2 regions of the Streptomyces sp. NPDC024687 genome follow, and region 1 is predicted to be linked to the other one. Evidence: predicted binding sites of a transcription regulator. Region 1 holds the regulator's gene; the other holds the start of a gene.
The links. The regulator HrcA, encoded in region 1, represses chaperone genes, less so after heat shock. The targets are predictions, from matches to a motif close to TTNGCACTCNGNNNNNCNGAGTGCNAA.

Region 1 (5,818 bases):
GCGCGGGGCTGGACGCCGAGCTGATCGCGGAGCGCATCAAACGGCTGGTGCACGAGTTCGGGGCACGGCCGCCGGAGGACGATCTGGCGCTGCTGGTGCTGCAGGCGGAGTAGGTGTCCGCGGGGTGCTGGACAATGGAGGACATGCCTTCCGCACTCCCCGACGGCGAACCCGTCCCCGACGACGGCTCACTCCCCGCGTCCGCGCTCACCGGGTCCGCCGACCGCCCTCTCGGCTTCTACCTGCACGTTCCGTACTGCGCGACCCGCTGCGGCTACTGCGACTTCAACACCTACACCGCGACCGAGCTGCGCGGTTCGGGCGGGGTGCTGGCCTCCCGCGACAACTACGCGGACACGCTGATCGACGAGATCCGCCTGGCCCGGAAGGTCCTGGGCGACGACCCGCGCCCGGTGCGCACGGTGTTCGTCGGGGGCGGTACGCCGACGCTGCTGGCCGCCGGGGATCTCGTACGGATGCTGGGGGCGATCCGTGACGAGTTCGGGCTGGCCGCGGACGCGGAGGTGACCACCGAGGCGAACCCGGAGTCGGTGGACCCGGCGTATCTGGCGGCGCTGCGGGAGGGCGGCTTCAACCGGGTGTCCTTCGGGATGCAGAGCGCGAAGCAGCACGTACTGAAGGTGCTGGACCGCACGCACACGCCGGGGCGGCCCGAGGCGTGCGTGGCGGAGGCCCGCGCGGCGGGGTTCTCGCACGTCAACCTCGACCTGATCTACGGCACTCCCGGCGAGTCCGACGACGACTGGCGGGCGTCCCTGGAGGCGGCGATCGGCGCCGGCCCCGACCATGTGTCGGCGTACGCGCTGATCGTCGAGGAGGGCACGCAGCTTGCCCGTCGTATCCGTCGGGGTGAGGTGCCGATGACGGACGACGACGTGCACGCGGACCGCTATCTGATCGCGGACTCGGTGCTGGCAGAGGCCGGATTCGATTGGTACGAGGTGTCGAACTGGGCCACCTCCGAGGCGGGCCGCTGCCTGCACAACGAGCTGTACTGGCGGGGCGCCGACTGGTGGGGCGCCGGACCCGGGGCGCACTCGCACGTGGGCGGGGTGCGGTGGTGGAACGTGAAGCATCCCGGCGCGTATGCGGCTGCGCTGGCCTCCGGGAAGTCACCGGGGGCCGGCCGCGAGCTCCTCTCGGAGGAGGACCGGCGGGTCGAGCGGATCCTGCTGGAACTGAGGCTGCGGGAGGGGGCGCCGCTGTCGCTGCTCCGGGAGGAGGGGCTCGCGGCTTCCCGGCGGGCCCTGGGGGAGGGGCTGCTGGAGAGCGGGCCCTACGCGGAGGGGCATGCCGTGCTGACACTGCGGGGGCGGTTGCTGGCGGACGCGGTGGTCAGGGACCTGGTGGATTAGGCGCCTGGTGCGGGTGACTCGGCGGATTGTGTGGCTGGTCGCGCCCACGCGGCGGTAGCCGCACATCGATACAGCCCCGCGCCCCTGAGCAGGTTGCGGCTGCGGTCGGTCACACGCGCGACCAGCCACAACGAACCCGCAGCCGTACGACCCGCCCGCAGACCCGCCGCGCGTATCCGCTACGGCGCCGTGACGAAGTCGATCAGTTCCTCCACCCGCCCCAGCAGCTCCGGCTCCAGGTCCCGGTAGGACCCCACCCGCTTCAGGATCGCCTGCCACACCGCGCCCGTGTTCTCCGAGGGCCAGCCCAGGGCCTTGCACACGCCCGTCTTCCAGTCCTGGCCGCGCGGTACCCGTGGCCACGCCTCGATGCCCAGGGCCGACGGCTTCACGGCCTCCCAGATATCGATGTACGGGTGTCCGACGACCAGGGCGTGCTCGCTGGTCACCGACGCGGCGATACGGGACTCCTTGCTGCCCGGCACCAGGTGGTCCACCAGGACGCCGAGCCGGGCGTCCGGGCCCGGCGCGAATTCGGCCACGATCGACGGCAGGTCGTCCACGCCCTCCAGGTACTCCACGACCACGCCCTCGATGCGCAGGTCGTCGCCCCACACCTTCTCCACCAGCTCCGCGTCGTGACGGCCCTCGACGTAGATACGGCCGGCGCGGGCCACGCGTGCGCGTGCGCCGGGGACGGCCACCGACCCGGAAGCGGTACGGGAGGGCCGTACCGGACCGCTCGAAGGCGGTTTCACCAGCGTCACCACCCGGCCCTCCAAAAGGAAACCGCGCGGCTCCAGCGGGAACACCCGGTGCTTGCCGAAGCGGTCCTCCAGAGTGACCGTGCCCGCCTCGCAGCGGATCACCGCGCCGCAGAAACCCGTGCCCGGCTCCTCCACCACCAGACCGGGCTCGGCGGGCACCTCCGGCACCGGCTTGGGCTTCTTCCACGGAGGGGTCACGTCGGCGGAGTACTGGCGCATTCGGATGACGATAGGAGAACCGGCCCGGGGATCACTACGACACGCCGAAACGGGCGGCCAGCGCGTCCCGCTGGGCCCTCACGAACGCCGCGTCCACCACCGCTCCGTGACCGGGCACGTACAGCGCGTCCTCGCCGCCCAGTGCCAGCAGCCGGTCCAGCGCGGCGGGCCAGTGCGCCGGTACGGCGTCCGGGCCCGCCTGCGGTTCGCCCGACTCCTCGACCAGGTCGCCGCAGAAGACGACCTCCGGGGCGCCGGGGACGAGGACGGCGAGGTCGTGGGCCGTGTGGCCGGGGCCGACGTTCGCCAGCAGGACCTGGCGGCCGTCGCCGAGGTCGAGCGTCCACTCGCCCGAGACGTGATGCCGGGGCGAGAGGAGGGCGTCCACCGCCTCGTCGGCCACCGCCGGGTCCAGTCCGTTGCGCACCGCGTCCGCCCGCAGTTCCGCGCGGCCGCGCCGCCCCGCCAGCACCGTCTCCACGCCCACCGCGCCGAACACCTCCGCCCCCGCGAACGCCGCCGCCCCGAAGACATGGTCGAAGTGGGGGTGGGTGAGCGCGAGATGGGTCACACGGTGGCCGGCCAGTTCCTTGGCCTGCGCGCGTAGCCGGGCACCCTCCGCGAGGCCGGAGCCCGCGTCCACCAACAGGGCCGTGTCCGCGCCGATCACCAGGCCCGCCGTACAGTCCCAGCCCGGCAGCCGGCACCGTCCCACCCCGGCCGCGACCCGCTCCCACCCGAGCTCTTCCCAAGTCACCGTCATACCGCGACGCTAGCCGTACGACCGGTCCCGCCAGGACCAGCCTTGCCCGAGGAGTACCCCACCGCCGTACACTGGCCGGGGGACGCTGGCACTCGGGCGGACAGAGTGCCAGGCAAGGCGCAAGGGAACGACTTCTGGAGGTGTGCGCGATGCTGAGTGAACGCAGGCTTCAGGTGTTGCGCGCCATCGTCCAGGACTATGTCGGCACCGAGGAGCCGGTCGGGTCGAAGGCCCTGACCGAGCGGCACAACCTCGGAGTCTCCCCGGCGACCGTCCGCAACGACATGGCGGTCCTCGAGGACGAGGGCTTCATCGCCCAGCCGCACACCAGCGCCGGGCGGATCCCGACCGACAAGGGCTACCGGCTGTTCGTCGACAAACTGGCGGGCGTCAAGCCGATGACCGCGCCCGAGCGGCGCGCGATCCAGAACTTCCTCGACGGCGCCGTGGACCTCGACGACGTCGTGGCCCGCACCGTGCGGCTGCTCGCGCAGCTCACGCGGCAGGTGGCCGTCGTGCAGTACCCGTCCCTCACCCGCTCGACCGTGCGGCACGTGGAGCTGCTCTCGCTCGCCCCCGCGCGCGTGATGCTCGTGCTGATCACGGACACCGGCCGGGTCGAGCAGCGCATGGTCGACTGCCCGGCCCCCTTCGGCGAGGCCTCGCTCGCCGATCTGCGGGCGCGGCTCAACAGCCGGATCGCCGGGCGGCGGTTCGCGGATGTGCCGCAACTGGTCGAGGACCTGCCCGAAGGCTTCGACGTCGAGGACCGGGGTACGGTCTCGACAGTGCTCTCCACTCTTCTGGAGACGCTCGTCGAGGAGAACGAGGAGCGGCTGATGATCGGCGGCACCGCGAATCTCACCCGCTTCGGACATGACTTTCCCCTCACCATCCGGCCCGTCCTGGAGGCTCTCGAGGAGCAGGTCGTTCTCCTCAAGCTCCTTGGTGAGGCCGGGGATTCGGGCATGACCGTACGTATTGGTCACGAGAACGCCTACGAGGGACTCAACTCCACTTCGGTGGTGTCGGTCGGTTACGGTTCGGGCGGCGAGGCAGTCGCCAAGCTCGGCGTGGTCGGACCGACCCGCATGGATTACCCGGGAACGATGGGAGCGGTACGCGCAGTGGCACGGTACGTCGGACAGATCCTGGCGGAGTCGTAAGTGGCCACGGACTACTACGCCGTTCTCGGCGTGCGCCGCGACGCGTCGCAGGATGAGATCAAGAAGGCGTTCCGTCGGCTCGCACGCGAGCTGCACCCGGACGTCAACCCGGATCCCAAGACCCAGGAGCGGTTCAAGGAGATCAACGCCGCCTACGAGGTGTTGTCGGACCCGCAGAAGAAGCAGGTCTACGACCTCGGCGGCGACCCGCTCTCGCAGGCCGGTGGCGGTGGCGCGGGCGGCTTCGGGGCCGGTGGGTTCGGGAACTTCTCGGACATCATGGACGCGTTCTTCGGTACGGCCTCGCAGCGGGGTCCGCGTTCGCGCACCCGGCGCGGCCAGGACGCGATGATCCGGCTGGAGATCGAGCTCGACGAGGCGGCCTTCGGCACGACGAAGGACATCCAGGTCGACACGGCGATCGTCTGCACCACCTGCAGTGGTGAGGGCGCGGCGCCGGGGACCTCCGCTCAGACGTGTGACATGTGCCGCGGCCGCGGTGAGGTGTCGCAGGTGACGCGGTCGTTCCTGGGCCAGGTCATGACGTCCCGCCCGTGCCCGCAGTGCCAGGGCTTCGGCACCGTGGTCCCGACCCCGTGCCCCGAGTGCGCCGGCGACGGCCGGGTCCGCTCGCGTCGCACGCTCACCGTCAAGATCCCGGCCGGTGTGGACAACGGCACGCGGATCCAGCTCGCGGGCGAGGGCGAGGTGGGCCCCGGTGGCGGTCCCGCCGGTGACCTGTACGTCGAGATCCACGAACTCCCGCACTCGCAGTTCCAGCGCCGGGGCGACGACCTGCACTGCACGGTCACGCTCCCGATGACCGCGGCCTCCCTCGGCACCAAGGTCCCGCTGGAGACCCTCGACGGCCTGGAGGAGGTCGACATCCGCCCGGGCACCCAGTCCGGCCAGTCGATCCCCCTGCACAGCCGGGGCGTCACCCACCTGCGCGGCGGCGGCCGGGGCGACCTCATCGTCCACGTCGAGGTCCAGACCCCGACCAAGCTGGACCCCGAGCAGGAACGCCTCCTGCGCGAGCTGGCCAAACTCCGCGGCGAGGAACGGCCCACGGGGCAGTTCCAGCCAGGGCAGCAGGGGTTGTTCAGTCGGTTGAAGGACGCGTTCAACGGGCGTACCTGAGCTGGGGGACGACTGCCGGGGGTCCGGGGGTTGTCCCCCGGGCAGACACAGTCAGCCCGGTCAGCAAGGGTTGTTCTCGCGGTTGAAGGATGCGTTCAACGGGCGTACGTGAGCTGTCCAAGGGCCGATTCGGACTTGTGCGGAGGACGTGACAACATGCCGTCATGTCCTCCGCACTGACCGATCTCTTCCCTCATCCGATCGTGCAGGCCCCCATGGCGGGCGGCGTCTCCGTGCCGCGCCTCGCCGCCGCCGTGTCCGATGCGGGCGGGCTCGGATTCCTCGCCGCCGGGTACAAGACGGCCGACGGGTTGTACCAGGAGATCAAGCAGCTGCGCGGGCTGACCGGACGCCCCTTCGGCGTCAACCTCTTCATGCCGCAGCCGG
Region 2 (5,818 bases), on a different contig from region 1:
TCAGGAGGAGGGAGGCGATGGAGGCGGCGTTCTCCAGGGCGGAGCGGGTGACCTTGACCGGGTCGATGACGCCGGCCTTGACCAGGTCGCCGTACTCGCCGGTCGCGGCGTTGAAGCCCTGGCCCTTGTCGAGCTCGGCGACCTTGGCGGTGATGACGTAGCCCTCGAGGCCGGCGTTCTCGGCGATCCAGCGCAGCGGCTCGACGACGGCCTTGCGGACGACGGCGACACCGGTGGCCTCGTCGCCGGTCTTGCCCAGACCGCCTTCGAGCACCTTGGCGGCGTGGACCAGAGCGGAGCCACCACCGGAGACGATGCCCTCCTCGACCGCGGCGCGGGTCGCGGAGATGGCGTCCTCCAGGCGGTGCTTCTTCTCCTTCAGCTCCACCTCGGTGGCGGCGCCGACCTTGATCACGCACACGCCGCCGGCCAGCTTCGCGAGGCGCTCCTGGAGCTTCTCGCGGTCCCAGTCGGAGTCGGTGTTCTCGATCTCGGCCTTGATCTGGGCGACGCGGCCCGTGACCTCGGAGGAGTCGCCGGCACCGTCGACGACCGTGGTGTCGTCCTTGGTGACGGTGACGCGGCGGGCGGTGCCGAGCACGTCCAGGCCGACCTGGTCGAGCTTGAGACCGACCTCCTCGGAGATGACCGTGGCACCGGTGAGGACCGCCAGGTCCTGGAGCATCGCCTTGCGGCGGTCACCGAAGCCGGGGGCCTTGACGGCGACCGCGTTGAAGGTGCCGCGGATCTTGTTGACGACCAGGGTCGACAGGGCCTCGCCCTCGACGTCCTCGGCGATGATCAGCAGCGGCTTGGAGGCACCCGACTGGATGACCTTCTCGAGCAGCGGGAGCAGGTCCTGGATCGAGGAGATCTTGCCCTGGTTGATCAGGATGTACGGGTCGTCGAGGACGGCCTCCATACGCTCCTGGTCGGAGACCATGTACGGCGACAGGTAGCCCTTGTCGAAGGCCATGCCCTCGGTGAAGTCCAGCTCCAGACCGAAGGTGTTGGACTCCTCGACGGTGATGACGCCGTCCTTGCCGACCTTGTCCATCGCCTCGGCGATGAGCTCGCCGACCTGGCTGTCCTGGGCGGACAGACCGGCTACGGCGGCGATGTCGGACTTCTCGTCGATCGGGCGGGCGGTCGCGAGGAGCTCCTCGGACACGGCCTTCACCGCGGCGTCGATGCCCTTCTTCAGGGCGGCCGGGGAGGCACCCGCGGCGACGTTCTTCAGGCCCTCGCGGACCAGCGCCTGGGCGAGCACGGTGGCGGTGGTCGTACCGTCACCCGCGATGTCGTTGGTCTTGGTCGCCACCTCCTTCACCAGCTGCGCGCCGAGGTTCTCGTACGGGTCGTCGAGCTCGACCTCACGGGCGATCGTGACACCGTCGTTGGTGATGGTGGGAGCGCCGAACTTCTTGTCGATGACGACGTTGCGGCCCTTGGGGCCGATCGTCACCTTGACCGTGTCGGCAAGCTTGTTGACGCCGCGCTCGAGGGCGCGACGGGCGTCCTCGTCGAACTTCAGGATCTTCGCCATGGGAGCGTGAGCCCTCTCGGAAATCTAGGGGAAAAAGAGACTGCGCCCCGGGCGCCCGGCTTGTCAGTGGTCGGGGGGCCAGGGGCGCAGCTCAAAGAAATGCTTCGGTGAATTACTTCTCGATGATCGCGAGCACGTCGCGGGCCGAGAGGACGAGGTACTCCTCGCCGTTGTACTTCACCTCGGTGCCGCCGTACTTGCTGTACAGCACGATGTCGCCGACGGAGACGTCGAGCGGAAGACGGTTACCGTCCTCGAAGCGGCCCGGGCCCACGGCCAGGACGACGCCCTCCTGGGGCTTCTCCTTCGCCGTGTCCGGGATGACCAGGCCAGAGGCGGTGGTCTGCTCGGCGTCGAGCGGCTGGACCACAATGCGGTCCTCGAGCGGCTTGATGGCAACCTTGGAGCTGGTGGTCGTCACGATCCGACCTCCCCCTTCGGAGATCACGGGGTTGACTGTCTGAGGTGGCGACCAGGTGGATCCGTCGTCGCGGGTGCCGGACCTGCCCGTCGCTGTGTTGGCACTCTCCAGGGGGGAGTGCCAGACCCGAGACTATGACCGTGATTAGCACTCGGTCAAGCGGAGTGCCAATTCGCGGCGCGGCTGAGCGGAATTCGGGTGCGCGTGGGTGGGGGTTGCCGTCCCGGGGGCTGCCGCCCCCGGACCCCCGCTTCGGCCCAAGGGCCTCGTCCTCAAACGCCGGACAGGCTGAAATGCCTACAGGTAGTCCTCCAGTCGACCCACTGTCAGCCCTCGGCGCTGGATCTCCCGCAGCAGTCTCAGGGTCGGGCCCGTCGCCGCTCCCGACGGAACCGAGACGATGTCGCCCGCCCGCAGCGGCCCCTCCGGCACGCCGCCCTCCGCCGACACGCTCCACAGCACCACCGCCGAGAGCCCGCAGTCGGCCGCCGCGCGCAGGGTCGTGCGGTCGTACGTGCCGTAGGGCGGCCGGAACAGCCGTGGCCGGATCCCGAAGCGGGAGCGCACCTTCTCCTGCTGGCCGCAGATCTCGGCGCGCTGGCCGGTGTACGGCAGTCCGCGCAGGGCGGGGTGGTCCAGGGTGTGGTTCTGGATGCTCGCGCCGACCGACCTGAGGCGCGCGAAGTGGCCGTAGCCGGGGCCGACGACGCTGTCCGTGAGGAACATGCTGACGGGCAGCCGCAGTTCACGGACCAGGTCGACGAAGCGCGGGTCCTTCTCCGCGCCGTCGTCGTAGGTGAGGAAGACGACCTTGTCGGACGTCCGCACCCGCTTCACCACCGGCGGCACCCGGCCCGGGCCCGCCACCGCGCGCGCCGGCACCCGCGGGGGCGACGGCAGCGGGGCCGCGAGACCCCAGTGGCGGTACGGCCGTCCGTCCGCCCTTGCCGGCCCGTAGGACCCCACGCGCTGGGCCGCCTTCTTGCCCAGCCGTTCGATGGGATCGACGGACTGGGCGCAGCCGGCGAGGAGTACGGCCGCCAGTGCGGCGGAGAGCAGGGTCCGCGGTCTCACAGGTAGTCCTCGAGGCGTGCGACGGCGTACCCCTCGGCCGTGACCTTGTCCAGGAAGCGGCGGACCATGTCGGTCATCGTGCCCTTCCAGTCCTCCCGGCCCCGGAAGTGGCTGAGCACGATGTCGCCGGGGTGGATCCTCTGGTCCTCCTCGCGGTACTCCCAGTGGTCGACGAAGACCTCCTCGTTCCAGATCGGCGCGTATCCGATGCCGCAGGACCTGGCCGCGCGCAGGGTGTCCTCGTTGTAGTTGCCGTACGGCGGGCGGAAGAGCGCGGGCCGCGTGCCGTAGTGCTTCTCGATGACGTCCTGCATGCCGCAGATCTCGCGCTTCTGGCGGGCGTACGACAGCGCGGGCAGGTAGGGGTGGTGGAGGGTGTGGTTGTTCAGCACGACCCCCGCGTCCCGCATCTTCGCGAAGTAGCCGTAGTCGCCCCTGACCAGGTAGTCGCTGAGGAAGGCGGTGTAGGGGATCTTCAGCTCGCTCATCATCCGCAGGAACGCGGGGTCCTTCTCGGCGCCGTCGTCGATGGTGAGGAAGACGATCTTCTCTTCGGTGGGGATCGTGGTGAAGACCGGAGGCAGCCCCTTCTCCTCGTGGCCCTCGACCTCGAAGCCATCGCGGGTGGTGATGCGGGGCTTGTTCACGGGCGCGGGCGGCGCCGTCAGTGGGACCTGCTTCAACCCCCAGTGCCTGGCGATGGCGATCCGTCTCTGCTCGGCGCGGAGCCTGGCGGCCCGGATGACGGTCTTGTCGGCCTGGAGGTCGGCGGCGGGGGCGGCCGTGGGGGCCGGAGGTGCCTTGAGGGGCCGCTGCGGCCGTGCGTCCGTCCCGGCCGGACGGGCGCAGCCGGAGACCAGGGCGGCCACGGCCAGGAGGACGAGTCCGCCGCGGATCGACACCCTCAACGCACCATTTTTATCGTTTTGTCCTACTGTTCCCATGGCGCCGGATCCTCGCAGGTCAGGGCGGAGCACCCGGGCCGACACCGCCGCCCGGAAGCGGACCGTCCACCGACTGGCCCACAATGACCCGGTGACCGACCTCGCCCCCCTCCTCACCCCCGAGGGCCGTGCCCTCCTCGACGACGTGCGCGGCACCGCCCCCGCCGACGAACTCGCCGTCGCCACCCGGCTGCGCCGCGAGCACCCCGCCGAGCTGGTCTCCGCGGCGCTCGGCCAGGCCCGGCTGCGGCAGCGGGCGGCGGCGAAGTTCGGGGCCGAGGACTCGGAGCGGATGTTCTTCACGCCCAACGGGGTCGAGCAGTCGACACGGGCGAGCGTGGCGGCGTACCGGGCCGAGCGGCTGCGGGCCCTGGGGGTCACCTCCGTCGCGGACCTGTGCTGCGGGATCGGCGGTGACGCGATCGCGCTGGCCCGCGCCGGGATCCGGGTCCTCGCGGTGGACCGGGATCCGCTGACGGCGGCGGCCGCGCGGGCGAACGCGGACGCGCTGGGACTCGCCGGCCTGATCGACGTACTGGAGGCGGATGTCACGGAGGTCGACACGGCCGCGTACGACGCCGTGTTCGTGGATCCCGCGCGGCGCGGCGGGCGGGGCCGCATCTTCGATCCGGAGGCCTATTCACCGCCGCTGTCCTGGGCCGTGCGGGCGGCTCTGAAGGCCCCGCACGCCGCGCTGAAGGTCGCGCCGGGCATCCCGCACGAGGCGGTTCCGTCGGAGGCCGAGGCGGAGTGGATCTCCGACGGCGGGGACGTGAAGGAGGCGGTGCTGTGGTTCGGCACCGCGCCGGGCGCCGTCCGGGCGACGCTGCTGCCGGGACCGCGGACGCTGCTGGGGCGGGGTCTCCCCGACCCCGAAGTCCGGTCCGTGGGGCGGTACTTGTACGAGCCGGACGGAGCCGTCATCCGGGCCCATCTGGTCGCCGAGGTGGCCGAGGACCTGGACGGCGGGCTGGTCGACGAGACCATCGCCTACGTCACCGCCGACGCACTGCACCCGACCCCGTACGCCACCGCCTACGAGATCACCGACCAACTCCCCTTCAACGTGAAGAAGTTGAAGGCCCTGCTGCGGGAGCGGGAGGTCGGGATCCTCACCGTGAAGAAGCGGGGGTCGGCCGTCGAGCCGGAGGAGTTGCGGCGCAAGGCGCTGCCGAAGCCGCAGGGGCCGCACTCGGCGACCGTGTTCCTGACCCGGGTCGCGGGGGCGCCGACCATGCTGATCGGCGCCCCCGCGAGGGCTCTTACTGGTGCTGGACCGTCCTGAGCGACTCCAGGTGCGGGTCGGCGCCGACCGGGCCGGTGCGCGCCGCGGTGGCGTTCCGGGTCTCGTCGCCGCCGGTGCGCAGGGCGCTCGTGCGGCTGCTCGCCGGCTCGTCGCCGTTGCGGAACGGCGTGTAGAGGACCTGGGCGCTGTTCGCGGCGACCGAGGCGCCCGCCGAACCGAGGGTGCTCGCCGAGAGGTTGCCGGTACCGCCGAAGGCGATCACGGCGTTGGTGCTCGCGGACTCACGCAGCAGATAGCTCGTCAGCTCGGGCGAGAGGGAGGCGCGGGAGGTCCACAGGATTGGCCCGAAGACGTTCATCGCCCCGGCCGCCGACAGCCCGTCACGCCAGGAACCGGAGTAGGCGAGGGCCACGTTGCTCGGCGTGCTCCACCAGAACTTGGCGACGGCCACCGAGAGGGCGGCCCTGGTCTTCCCCGAGATCGGGTAGTACGAGTACGAGGAGGGCCACCGGGAGAAGTCCGTGTGGGTCAGCGCGTACCTGGCGTCCGCACCCACCGGGATGAGCATGGTCTTCGCGGGGTTGAGG

Region 2: a site for HrcA is predicted at 2,112-2,138, ahead of groES (co-chaperone GroES). Genes of this name have one in related genera too.

Annotation. Positions count from the first base shown of each region.
Region 1 covers NZ_JBVHLJ010000001.1:360,195-366,012, forward strand. The annotation lists gene ACZ39I_RS01595 (SpoIIE family protein phosphatase) at 1-113, shown strand, start outside; gene hemW (radical SAM family heme chaperone HemW) at 144-1,376, shown strand; gene ACZ39I_RS01605 (DUF3097 domain-containing protein) at 1,556-2,362, opposite strand; gene ACZ39I_RS01610 (MBL fold metallo-hydrolase) at 2,397-3,125, opposite strand; gene hrcA (heat-inducible transcriptional repressor HrcA) at 3,275-4,291, shown strand; gene dnaJ (molecular chaperone DnaJ) at 4,292-5,431, shown strand; gene ACZ39I_RS01625 (nitronate monooxygenase) at 5,596-5,818, shown strand, end outside.
Region 2 covers NZ_JBVHLJ010000009.1:38,711-44,528, forward strand. The annotation lists gene groL (chaperonin GroEL) at 1-1,546, opposite strand, end outside; gene groES (co-chaperone GroES) at 1,659-1,967, opposite strand; gene ACZ39I_RS30935 (polysaccharide deacetylase family protein) at 2,265-3,041, opposite strand; gene ACZ39I_RS30940 (polysaccharide deacetylase family protein) at 3,038-3,985, opposite strand; gene ACZ39I_RS30945 (class I SAM-dependent methyltransferase) at 4,077-5,270, shown strand; gene ACZ39I_RS30950 (cell wall-binding repeat-containing protein) at 5,248-5,818, opposite strand, start outside.